One region of the Pseudoalteromonas sp. CST2 genome, then DNA from elsewhere that is predicted to be linked to it. Evidence: predicted binding sites of a transcription regulator. Region 1 holds the regulator's gene; the other holds the start of a gene.
The links. The regulator sigma-54, encoded in region 1, starts transcription at its own class of promoters, with help from an activator protein. The targets are predictions, from matches to a motif close to GTTGGCACGNNNNTNGNNT.
Positions count from the first base shown of each region.

Region 2: a site for sigma-54 is predicted at 4,719-4,737, ahead of flgJ (flagellar assembly peptidoglycan hydrolase FlgJ). Genes of this name have one in related genera too.

Region 1 is NZ_JAQREO010000001.1:214,896-221,009, reverse strand. Features, by position in the region: gene PSH41_RS01005 (KpsF/GutQ family sugar-phosphate isomerase) at 1-841, shown strand, start outside; gene kdsC (3-deoxy-manno-octulosonate-8-phosphatase KdsC) at 842-1,393, shown strand; gene lptC (LPS export ABC transporter periplasmic protein LptC) at 1,390-1,944, shown strand; gene lptA (lipopolysaccharide transport periplasmic protein LptA) at 1,934-2,482, shown strand; gene lptB (LPS export ABC transporter ATP-binding protein) at 2,479-3,204, shown strand; gene PSH41_RS00980 (RNA polymerase factor sigma-54) at 3,274-4,773, shown strand; gene hpf (ribosome hibernation promoting factor) at 4,801-5,088, shown strand; gene PSH41_RS00970 (PTS sugar transporter subunit IIA) at 5,093-5,545, shown strand; gene rapZ (RNase adapter RapZ) at 5,565-6,114, shown strand, end outside.
Region 2 is NZ_JAQREO010000007.1:23,945-30,058, reverse strand. Features, by position in the region: gene PSH41_RS10890 (flagellin) at 1-110, opposite strand, end outside; gene flgL (flagellar hook-associated protein FlgL) at 386-1,654, opposite strand; gene flgK (flagellar hook-associated protein FlgK) at 1,657-3,663, opposite strand; gene flgJ (flagellar assembly peptidoglycan hydrolase FlgJ) at 3,665-4,681, opposite strand; gene PSH41_RS10870 (flagellar basal body P-ring protein FlgI) at 4,817-5,911, opposite strand; gene flgH (flagellar basal body L-ring protein FlgH) at 5,923-6,114, opposite strand, start outside.

The DNA of each region.
Region 1 (6,114 bases):
CCGCATTATTGTTATTGGCATGGGTAAATCAGGCCATATTGGTAATAAAATTGCAGCTACCCTTGCAAGTACAGGCAGCCCTGCTTTTTTTGTTCACCCAGGCGAAGCAAGCCATGGTGATTTAGGCATGATAACCAAAAATGACGTGGTTATGCTTATATCAAACTCGGGCGAAACCAGCGAAGTACTTAATATTATTCCGGTGCTTAAACGCCTTGGTGCAAAAATAATATCGATGACGGGCAACCCGCTCTCTACTATGGCAACACTTGCCGATGTGCACGTATGCATAAAAGTAGAACAAGAAGCCTGTTTATTAGGTTTAGCGCCTACAGCAAGCACCACAGCTACTTTAGCGATGGGTGATGCAATGGCGGTTGCGCTTTTAGAAGCACGCGGCTTTACCGCCGATGACTTTGCACTCTCTCACCCTGGCGGCAGTTTAGGTAAGCGATTGTTGCTCACTTTAAAAGATGTAATGCACAGCGGCACAAACACCCCTATTATAGGTGTAACGCAAACAATTAAAGACGCGTTAATAGAAATGTCAGCCAAAGGGCTGGGCATGACCGCTATTGTAGATAACAATCAACAGCTTGCCGGCCTTTTTACCGACGGTGACTTACGCCGTATTTTAGAGCAAAGAGTTGATATACATAGCACCACTATTAGCCAGGTTATGACTAAGTCATGCACAACCGCCACGGCCGATATACTTGCAGCTGAAGCCCTAAACATAATGGAAAATAAACGTATTAATGGTTTAATTGTTGTCAATGATAAAAACCAGCCAATAGGCGCCTTAAATATGCAAGACCTCTTAAAAGCAGGAGTATTATAAATGCAATTTGAAGATCTCTATCAACCGCTAAGCGATGATGCCAAAGCACGCGCCAAAAAAGTAAAACTACTCATATGCGACATTGATGGTGTATTTTCTGATGGCCGAATTTACCTCGGTAACCAAGGCGAAGAATTAAAAGCATTTAATACAAAAGATGGTTTTGGCATTAAAGCGCTGATCAATAGCGGCTTTGAAGTTGCGGTCATTACGGGGCGTCACTCAGAAATAGTACAAACTCGCATGAGCAGCTTAACCGTGCAGCACATTTATCAAGGCCAAGAAGACAAACTTATTGCTTATCAAGAACTCAAAAACACTTTAAAGTTAACTGATGAACAAATAGCCTATATTGGCGACGATGGTCCTGACATGCCAGTAATGGAGCGCGTTGGCTTTGCCGTTGCAGTAAACGATGCACACCCGCTTATTAAGCGCTTATCGCATTACACTACGCAAATGCCTGGCGGCTTTGGCGCCGTTAGAGAACTCACAGACTTACTTATGCTAGAGAATGGCATAGCGCTTACAACACAAGGCACCAGTTCATGAATGCAGCACGCGTTATACTCAGTGCGTTATTCATCGGCTGTATGGTTTGGCTTTGGTACCCTTATTTTACCCAAACCAATGTAGCGCCAGAGCAAGAACCTGAAGTAATTGCAAAGCCCGATTACACCGCTATAGAGCTTAAGCAAACAGCCTATGACGAGCAAGGCAAAATAAGCCATAAAGTCACAGCGGCTAAAATGGAGCTGTACCAACAGCTTGGTTTTACGTTTTTTGAAAAACCTATTTTCACCTTGTATAACGAAAAGCAAACATGGCGAATAAATGCAGACGAAGCAACGCTTTACGAAGATAAACAACTTATTTTAGAAGGCAATGTGGTTGCTAAAAATTTAGTTGATAACGCCATGATAGATAACATCGATGCCGATAACATCGAAGTCGACATTAAAGCGCTAACAATGCGCTCTGAGCAGCCAGTGGTTGTCACTGGGCCTAATTTAAAAATTGTCGGTAAAGGCCTTGAAGCCGATTTAAAAACCGAAGTAATAAAACTAATTAACCATACGCGAACAATATATTATGACCAATAAACTCACTAAAATACTTATTATCCCATCGCTAATGCTTGCATTTAGCGCCTCTGCTGCTGAGCCTGCTGCTCAACCGCCAGCAAATCAAATTTCTATTAGTGCAGACCGTCAAGAAGGCCAACTTAAAGAAAACGTAGGTATTTTTGAAAAGAACGTCGAAATTGTGCATGGCAATCGCAAAATTACAGCCGACCGACTCGAAGTACATAAACGTGAAGACTTAGGGGATAACAAACAACTCCTTATTGCCACTGGCAGCCCAGCCTACTTCGAAGAAAAACAAGACGATGGTACCGTAATGAGCGCCAGTGCAAACGAAGTACGTTACGACGTAGCAAAGCGCTTTTTAACGCTTGTTGGCGATGCTGAAGTCGCACAAGCCGGTCAAAAAATTAATGCTAAAAGTATTACCTACGACATGCAGCAGCAGCTTATTAGCGCAGAAAAAGACGAAAACTCCACGGATCGTGTCCACACAATTTTAGTGCCTGTTGAAGCAAAAATTAAAGAAAAAACAGGTAACGAAGGTCAACCATGAGCACCTTAAAAGCAGAACTATTAGCAAAAAGCTATAAAGGCCGCCAAGTTGTAAAAAATGTAGGCCTTGAAGTAGAAGCCGGCAGCATTGTTGGCTTATTGGGCCCTAATGGCGCAGGTAAAACCACCACCTTTTACATGATTGTAGGGTTAGTACCTAGCGACAAAGGTAAAATTTCTATTGATGATAACGACATTACGTTATTACCTATGCACAGCCGCGCCCGCTTAGGCATTGGCTATTTGCCGCAAGAGTCATCAATATTTAGAAAGCTAACAGTTTATCAAAACCTAATGGCTATTTTAGAAACGCGTAAAGAGCTCAATAAAGCCGCGCGAGAAGAAACGCTTAACAACTTACTTGATGAATTTAGTATTCAGCATATTCGCGATAGCCAAGGTATGGCGCTTTCTGGTGGTGAACGCCGCCGTGTAGAAATTGCCAGAGCACTGGCAGCAAACCCTAAATTTATTTTATTGGATGAGCCTTTTGCTGGTGTTGATCCGATTTCAGTGTTAGATATAAAGAAAATAATAGAACATCTTAAAAACCGTGGCATTGGCGTATTAATTACCGATCACAATGTAAGAGAAACCCTTGATGTTTGTGAAAAAGCCTACATTGTTTCTCATGGGGAGCTAATTGCATCTGGCACCCCAGAACACGTATTAAATGACAAAACTGTACGCGATGTTTATTTAGGCGAGCAATTTAGGCTGTAACATTTAAGCCACACCTACAAGCATCTGCTAATATTAATTATAACAACATAAAAGGATTGTTAGAGATACATGAGGCAATCATTACAGCTGCGCATGGGCCAGCAACTTACAATGACTCCACAATTGCAACAAGCGATTCGCTTGCTGCAGCTCAGTACATTGGATCTCCAGCAAGAAATACAAGAAGCACTTGATAGCAACCCGCTATTAGAAGTAGAAGAGCAAGATTACACGGAAGAGTCGGCTGGAAAAAATGAGCAAAAAGCAGATACGGATGATGTAACCGTAAGCGCATCGGCTGACGATACAACCAGCGAGTACGAGCAAGACAGTGGCGAAGCTTTAAATAAAGACACCGTTAGCGATGATATGGCAATGGATGTAACCTGGGATGAGTACATGAGCGCAGCCCCTGCTGCATCCTCAGGCCCAATGCCGGAAGATGAGTCTATTTATCAAGGTGCCTCTACTGAAACGCTACATGAGTATTTAATGTGGCAGCTTCAGCTTACTCCTTTTAGCCCAACTGACGAAGCCATTGCTATTGCCATTGTAGAAGCTGTAGATGACTCGGGTATTTTAACGCTAAGTTGCGAAGAAATTTTAGAGAGCTTTAACCAAGAAAACGATGACGAAGTTGAAGTTGAACTTGATGAAATAGAAGCCGTTTTAAAGCGTATTCAGTTATTTGACCCTGTAGGTATAGCCGCGCGCAGTTTACAAGAGTGCTTGTGTATTCAGCTAAACCAGTTTGATAAAGACACCCCTTTTATAGAACAAACTAAAATGATCTTAACCGATCACATTGATCTATTAGCGGCACGCGACTATCGTACATTAATGAAAAAGACTAAGCTTAAAGAAGACGAGCTTAAAGAGGTCATGACCCTAATACATACCCTCAACCCAAAACCTGCAGATACCATAGTAAGGGAAGAGTCGGAGTATGTAATACCGGATGTGTCGGTTAAAAAAATAAAAGGCCGCTGGGTGGTAGAGCTAAACCCAGATAGCATGCCAAAAATACGCGTAAATAGTCAGTACGCGGCTATGTCACGTACCGTAAAATCAAGTGGTGATAGCCAATTTATTCGCTCTCACTTACAAGAAGCTAAATGGTTTATAAAAAGCCTTGAAAGCAGAAACGACACGCTGCTCAAAGTAACAAACTGTATTGTAAAACAGCAACAAGCATTTTTTGAACATGGCCCAGAAGCCATGAAGCCAATGGTTTTAAACGATGTTGCTGAAATGGTAGAAATGCATGAATCGACAATTTCGCGTGTTACTACGCAAAAATATATGCATACGCCACGTGGTATTTTTGAGCTTAAGTATTTTTTCTCAAGCCACGTAAGCACTGAAAACGGCGGAGAGTGTTCATCAACCGCAATACGTGCCCTAATTAAAAAGCTAATTGCCGCGGAAAACTCAGCTAAACCATTGAGTGATAGTAAAATTGCGGATATATTGGCAGAGCAAGGAATTAAAGTAGCTAGACGCACAATAGCAAAATACCGTGAATCGCTAGCTATTCCACCGTCAAATCAGAGAAAGAGTTTGATATAAGACGTAAAAAACAAAGAGGAAATGCTTATGCAACTAAACCTAACTGGTCGTCACGTAGAAGTAACTGATTCACTTAGAGACTATGTAAATAATAAATTTGCAAAGCTAGAAAGGCACTCAGATCATATTAGCAATGTGCATGTCATTCTCGATGTAGAAAAACTCAACCAAAAAGCAGAAGCGACTATTCATGTAAGTGGCGCAGATTTATTTGCCTCAACAGAGCACCAAGATATGTATGCCGCTATAGACTCGTTGATTGACAAGCTCGATCGTCAAGTCATAAAACATAAAGAGAAGCTTGCTAGACACTAATATTATGAAATTAAGTACATTAGTATGCCAGGACTGCAGCAAAGCTGCGGTCCTTTTTAGTAGTAAAAAAAGAATTTTAGAGTTTATCAGTGAGCTTGCTCATGAAAAGCTCCCCTACTTACCACAACAAGATATTCTTAATGCGCTGGCAAGCAGAGAAAAGCTAGGCAGTACTGGTATTGGCCGGGGTATCGCCATTCCTCATGGCAGAATGGGTGGCGTAGAAGAGCCGCTGGCTTTAGTACTTGTTAGCGACACGCCTGTTAACTTTGATGCTATTGATAACTGCCCTGTTGATATTTTTGTTGCACTCATCGTACCAGATGGCGATAACCAACAGCACCTAAAGACTCTGGCAACCATAGCTGATAAACTGAGCAATAAAGAATTTTGTAAACAGCTGCGTAGTGCTAAAACCGATGCAGAGCTGTATCAAGTAATTGTTGATCAATCGTAGTAAATACTAAGGGCTATAAATGGAGTTAATTATCATAAGCGGCCGTTCTGGTTCAGGTAAGTCGGTTGCTTTACGCGTGGTTGAAGATTTAGGCTATTATTGCGTAGATAATATTCCGGTCAACTTACTGCCCTCTTTAGTGCGAAGTGTTTCAGATAACTATGACAAAATAGCCGTTAGTATAGATGTTCGTAATATCCCCAAAGAACAAGACGAATTTAACGATATTCTCGAGTACCTTCCTGACTTTGCTAAACCCACACTGTTTTATTTAGATAGTGATGATCAAACACTGATCAAACGTTTTTCAGAAACACGCAGATTACACCCTTTATCCATCGATTCGCTGCCGCTTGATTTAGCAATAAAAAAAGAAAAAGAACTGCTTGATGTACTCGTAACGCGCGCTGACTTTATGCTAGATACCACCGATTTAAGTGTGCACCAATTAGCAGAGTCAATTCGCGAAAAAATACTGGGTAAAAAAGATAAGCAACTTATTGTAACGTTTGAATCGTTTGGCTTTAAACACGGCATACCTAAAGAAGCTGATTATGTTTTTGATGCTC
Region 2 (6,114 bases), on a different contig from region 1:
CGCATACCTGATGACAAACGCTCCATTGATGTTGCTAGGCCTTCGCCAGATTTAGTTAAGTTACGTTGTGCGTTTAATGACGACACATTAGTATTTACTGTTAATGCCATTTTACCATCTCCTAGGTTTAAACAGAGTGTGGTTCAGCACGTTTTAACAGGAACCACTATTCGATAATTTCTAATTATTAGAAAAGCATTTACTGTGCCAACTTTTAAATAAATATAACCGCATGTTTTTAAAGTGTTTTCTATAGAAACATTAAACGTTAACAATAAGTTATCTGGTTATCTGGAGTGACGACAATTTATTGCCGCTATTTTGAGGGAGGTTTTTGCCGCTTTGTATTAACTAAAGCGGCAAGGTATTTCTGCTTATAATCTGTTTATAAGTAATCAAATAAAGAAAGGTTTGTTAAACGGCCAAACGTGGCTTGTGACGCTTGCAGTGCGGTTTCTTGTTTAGTGAGTTCACTAATGGCTTCTGCCATGTCTACCTCTACTAAATCAGAAAGGTTACTTTTGTTTTGAATGTCTTGCGCAAGATTTGAGTCACTCACGCTTTCAACCGCATTCATCCGCCCGCCTAAGCTCGCTTGCGTATACACAACTTGCTCGCTGGCATTTTGAAGCTGTACTACACCATCGGCTAATACTTGCTGAAAATCATCGTTTTCAAGTGTGCCATCATTTAACCCCGTAATGAGTGATTGTAATGTATTAAGCACGTTTTCTTTGTGCGGCTTTTCGAGGGTAAAATCAAGCTGGCCTGGTGCTGCGCCTTCAAATTCGATTTTCATGCCTGCAAAATCGATTGGCTCATCCGTTACCTCACCTACTTGTGCAGGGCTCAGCGACACACCGTCGCGCAAAATTTCATAAGTATCAGGGTCGTTGGCGGTAGCGCCTGGTGTTATTACCACATTATACGTGTTCGCTGTTGCCGCTGCGGTTGGATCAGCATTGTAGTTATCTTGGTGGAAACGGTCGAACTCTGTTTGGCCATCTACATAAACCGTGCCTGCTGTAATATTATTTGCAGGCGTAGTTACCGGGATCGCAGCTTGATTATCAGTAACATCAAGTCGTGCGTCGCTTTTCTCAAACGTATCAAAACCGTTATCGCTTGATTTAATACTTACCCCTTCAGCTATGGTTATTACATGCTGGCCTTGATCTCCATTATAAGTATATTCACCCGTAGTAGAGTCAAACTGGTATGGTTGGGTGCTGTCTTGGTAGCCTGAAAAAATAAACTTACCGTCTTCTGAGCGGGTATTCATTAAATTGACGAGTGTTTTTTGTATTTCACTCAGCTCAGCCGCGATTGACTCTAAATCATCTTGAGTATAAACACCATTACCTGCTTGAATCGCTAGCTCTTGTGCTTGTTGGATATTGGTATTTATACTTTGTAAGATGGTTTCTTCAGTTTCAAGACGGCCAGTTAACTGGTCAATATTTTTAGCATGCTGCTCATTTGTTTGTATTTTATTTGAGTAAAGCATCCCTTGCGAAATAGCAGCAGGTGCTTCTGAGGTAGTTAAGTATTTTTTACCTGTTGTTACTTGCTCTTGTGCATTAGCAACACTTTGTTGGTTATCGAGTATTTTATTAATGTTGTTTTGATACATTAAGTTATTTGATAAACGCATAATTACCTCGCCGCACTTAATAAGGTGTCAAAAACTTCTTGGGCCGCAGCTAGTACTTGAGCTGATGCTGAATATGACTGCTGAAAACGCAGTAAATTGGCAGCCTCTTCATCTAGGTTTACACCTGAGAGCGACTCATACCACGCTTCTGATTGCTGGGCTAACGCATCAAATGCGCTGGCACTGGTAATGGCTTGGCCGGTTACTACGCCAATATCACTCACTAACCCTGAATAAGCTTGATTAAACGTTTCGTGATTGTCGGCAGTGGCTGTTGTCACTACATTTTTACGCACTAATTCGCCATTCTGTAAATCAGCGAGTTTTAAACCATTACGGTTATCATCAAAGCCGCCTTCGTTAAATTCAAGGGTGAAAGTGTCTCCAGTGGCTGGCGTGCCTTCAATGTCAAAGTCAAAGCCATAGTTGCTATAAGGTGCACCAGCCTGAGCCAGTATACCCTCTGCCGGTGGCGTTATAGTAAAGGTTGTGGTGCCATTTGCATCTGTAATTTGATATTCGTTTACAGTGCCTGTTTTAACTAACGTGATATCGCCATTGGCTAAACCAGGGGTAGTGTTAAAGCCACCCGAGGTAACACTTGTTACTTCTCCGGCTGAAATAGTCGCTGTACCTACATTATCTATGCTGTTAGCTGTACGAATAGGCGATGCCAGTGCTAAGTCTTCACCGCGGCTTGTCGCAAGGGAAATACTGGTTGCCGCCTCTGAGTTAAGTTTAATTTGAAACTGATCACCTGTATTACCAGTACCTGCTACATCAATTTGTAAACCAAACGACTCCCCACTCGTAATGTCATCTGAGTCGATAACACCTGATGGCGGTATAGTCGCTAAAGAGGCGCTGCCTATCGGCTCCCCTTTATTATCTATAGGCTGAATGCTCACTTCATTTGCATTAGCGGTATAAGTAACAATAAAGTCGCTGGCAGGCAGTTCACTGCCTTTACCAGCCTCAAGCGTGGCAGTTAAACTGGCGCCGCCGGTATTAGCTTGGTATGCATAAGCACCCACGGTAGGTATATTAAATATATCACCGCCTAGCTCGCCGTTAGCATCCATACCCAATTTATTTTGCTCGTTGAACGCATCAGCAATTGCCAATCCCATTTGGCCAATTTGGTTTTGTGCAGGCACGAGTATGTCGTCTCTAAAAGCCAACAAGCCGCCAATTTTGCCTTTTAATTTAGTTGCATCTATTTCTAGCGGCACAGCTTTGCCGCCATTAACGTCAAGCGTCAATTCTTTAAAATTAGGATCGGGGTCACCCGACAGTGAAAACAAGTTAAATGTACCGTTTTCCATAACTAAAGATTCACCGCTGCCCATAAAAACGAGTTTTTCGCCATTAGGGCCATCAAGTGTTTCTATATCAACAAGCTCTGATAATTCACGAATCGCTAAGTCGCGCTGGTTATAAATAGAGCTTGCGTCAGATGCGTTATTTGTGCCATTTACGACTGCAATTTCTTGGTTTAACGTATTTATATTTTGGATAAGTGAGTTGGCTTCTTCAGAAAAAATCTCAAGCTGCTCATTTACTATACCTTGTTGCTCAAGCACGATACCCGAAAGCCTATCCATTTGATCAACTAAACTTTGCGCATCGGTCATTACTAATGAGCGAGCAACTGTTGAAGACGGCTGGTTTAGCGCCTCTTGCACGTTATTAAATAATGAATTTATACCCGTTGATAAGTTATTAGACTCTTCTGAAAAAATAGTATCAACACGGTTGGCTTCTGTTACAAATTGATCAAAAAACGATTTATTTGACGTGTCGCGGTTTAACTGCGACTGGGCAAACTCGTTCAATAATCTGTATGTTTCGCCGCGACCTACTTGGTTATCAACCATAGTGGTAAATTCAGTGCGCTCACGAACGTAGCCTTCTGTATTTACATTGGTGATGTTTTTACTGGTCGTTTGCAACAGCTCAGAGCTTGAACGCACCCCAGCACTGGCAATATTTAATAAACTAAACGACATATTACTTCACTCCTTGGGTAAACGCGCTTGTTGCAATATTTTTAAGCTCACTGCTATTTAGCACTTTTTTTATTTTACTCGCGTAATTAGGATCGGTTGCATAGCCTGCTTTTTGTAGCGAATCTAAAAATTCGTTTGGCTGTGCTGTTTTTTGTAATGCTTCTTCGTAGCGTGGGTTTTGCGTTAAAAAATCGACAAAGTCGTTCACGCTTTCTTTTATAGAATCGTAAGCTCTAAAACTTGCTTGCTTTTTAACAGGGGTACCTTGCTCAAATTCAAGCGTTACTTTACTTGCTTTATCGCCTTCCCAGCTTTTATCTGATTTAATATTGAACAGGTTATTTGAGCTATTCCCGTCGCTTTTATTAATAATATGCTTACCCCAACCCGTCTCAAGTGCCGCTTGGGCCACCATTACTGCAGGGTTTAAACCAATTTTTTCGGCCGCTGTTTTAGCATGCTCCCACACTGCACTAACAAACTCTTCAGCATTATCAAATGACGACTGCTGTGTAGGCTGTGTTGTGGTTTTAGTTTGTGTTGCCGCACTGCTGACTACTAAGTCATCTTTATTTGCTTGCTTTACACTGTGCACCTTTTCGTGCGGCAGTTCAGAGCCTGCGCGTTTATCACTGATAAAGTCGTTAGTAGTTCTTAATACTGAGCCAGGCATAAAGTTCTCAGCCTCTGGAGAAAGCTGCTGAACAATTAAATCAGCCAGACCCAAAGACCCATTTGATGAAAGCTCAGAAGAGAGCTGCTGATCGTGCATTTCTTCAAAAAACTTTACGCCGCTTGAGTTAAACGGACTGTCTTCATCTTCAAATGCTTCGTTGGCTTTACGCATCCCTTTTAGAAGCATTTGTGTAAAAATAGCTTCAAATTGTGCCGCTGCTTTTTTTAGCGCCGCTTTAGAGGCATCAGTAGATGCATCACCGCTGTTTAAAGCGTCTTGACGTAAAGTATTAAGATTACTTAAATCAAAAAAGTTTTGCTTATCGAGGTGATTTGTTTCCATCAGCTTTTTGACACAAAAATGAATAATGCTTTAAGAAATGCAAAAATTGAGCCAAAGAAAGGTAAACAGTAAAAAGCTTAAGTACCTTTTGAGTACTTAAGCTTTATGTGGAAGGGTAAATATTCTAAAAAATAATTAAATAACAACAAGCTGCCCGTTAATTGCACCCGCTTCTTTAAGCGCTTCTAAAATAGCCATTAGGTCTCCAGGTGCTGCGCCTACTTCATTTATAGCACGCACTAAGTCATCTAAGCTAACGCCGGGGTTAAAAACAAACGCACGAGAATCATCTTGATTAACGTCAATAATACTTTGCTGTGTAACAACGGTTTCGCCTTCTGCTAACGGATTAGGCTGCGTTACATTTTGCTGTTCAGCAATTGTGACTGTTAGGCCGCCATGGGTTATTGCCGCAGGCTGTAGCTTCACATTTTTGCCAATGACAATCGTTCCCGTACGTGAATTAACAATAATTTTGGCTGAAGTGTCAGCAGGCTTAAACTCTAGGTTTTCAAGCGTTGATAAATAAGACACTCGTTGTGATGCATCACGTGGCGCAATAACGCGTACTGAGGCAGCGTCAATAGCTTGTGCACTATTAGGGCCTACCAAATTGTTAATTGTTGCTTCTAAACGTTTTGCCGTTGTAAAGTCTGGGCGGTTTAAGTTAAAAGTAATGTAGTCGCCTTGCATAAAAGGGCTTTTAACTTCGCGTTCAACAGTGGCTCCATTAGGTACGCGGCCAACCGTCGGGGTGTTAATGACCACTTTACTGCCATCTAGCCCTTGTGCTCCTAAACCACCCACAATTAGGCTACCTTGTGCTATGGCATATACGTTTCCATCCACCCCTTTTAAGAAAGTTTGTAACAAGGTGCCGCCACGTAAACTGCCTGCACTGCCAATAGAAGATACCGTAATATCAATTGTTTGACCCGGCTTTCTAAACGGCGGAAGCTCAGCGTGGACTGCCACTGCTGCTACGTTTTTAATTTTAGGGCTTTGTGTTGAAGGCAGCGTAATACCAAAACTGTTTAGCATGCCTCTAAAACTTTGTTGCGTGTAAGAGTTTTGCTCCCCTGTGCCAGGTAGCCCCACCACTAAACCATAGCCAACCAATTGGTTAGCACGTACGCCTTCAACCATAGAGACATCTTTTATACGCTCGGCGCTGGCAGAAAATTGCCAGCCTAGCAGTATGATCAAAATAAACGCTTTAATGCTATTCATACTACTATCCTCTAAAACGGAAATAACGAGCTACTAAAGAAACGTGTTAACCACCCTGGGCTTTGCGCTTCTTGTGTTTGTCCTTTACCTGAATATTGAATTCGGGCATTAGCTATTCTATTCGACTCAACCGTGTTATCGGCGCTTACATCTTGCGGACGTACAAGGCCTTCGAGCCTAATAAACTCTTCGCCGGTGTTAAG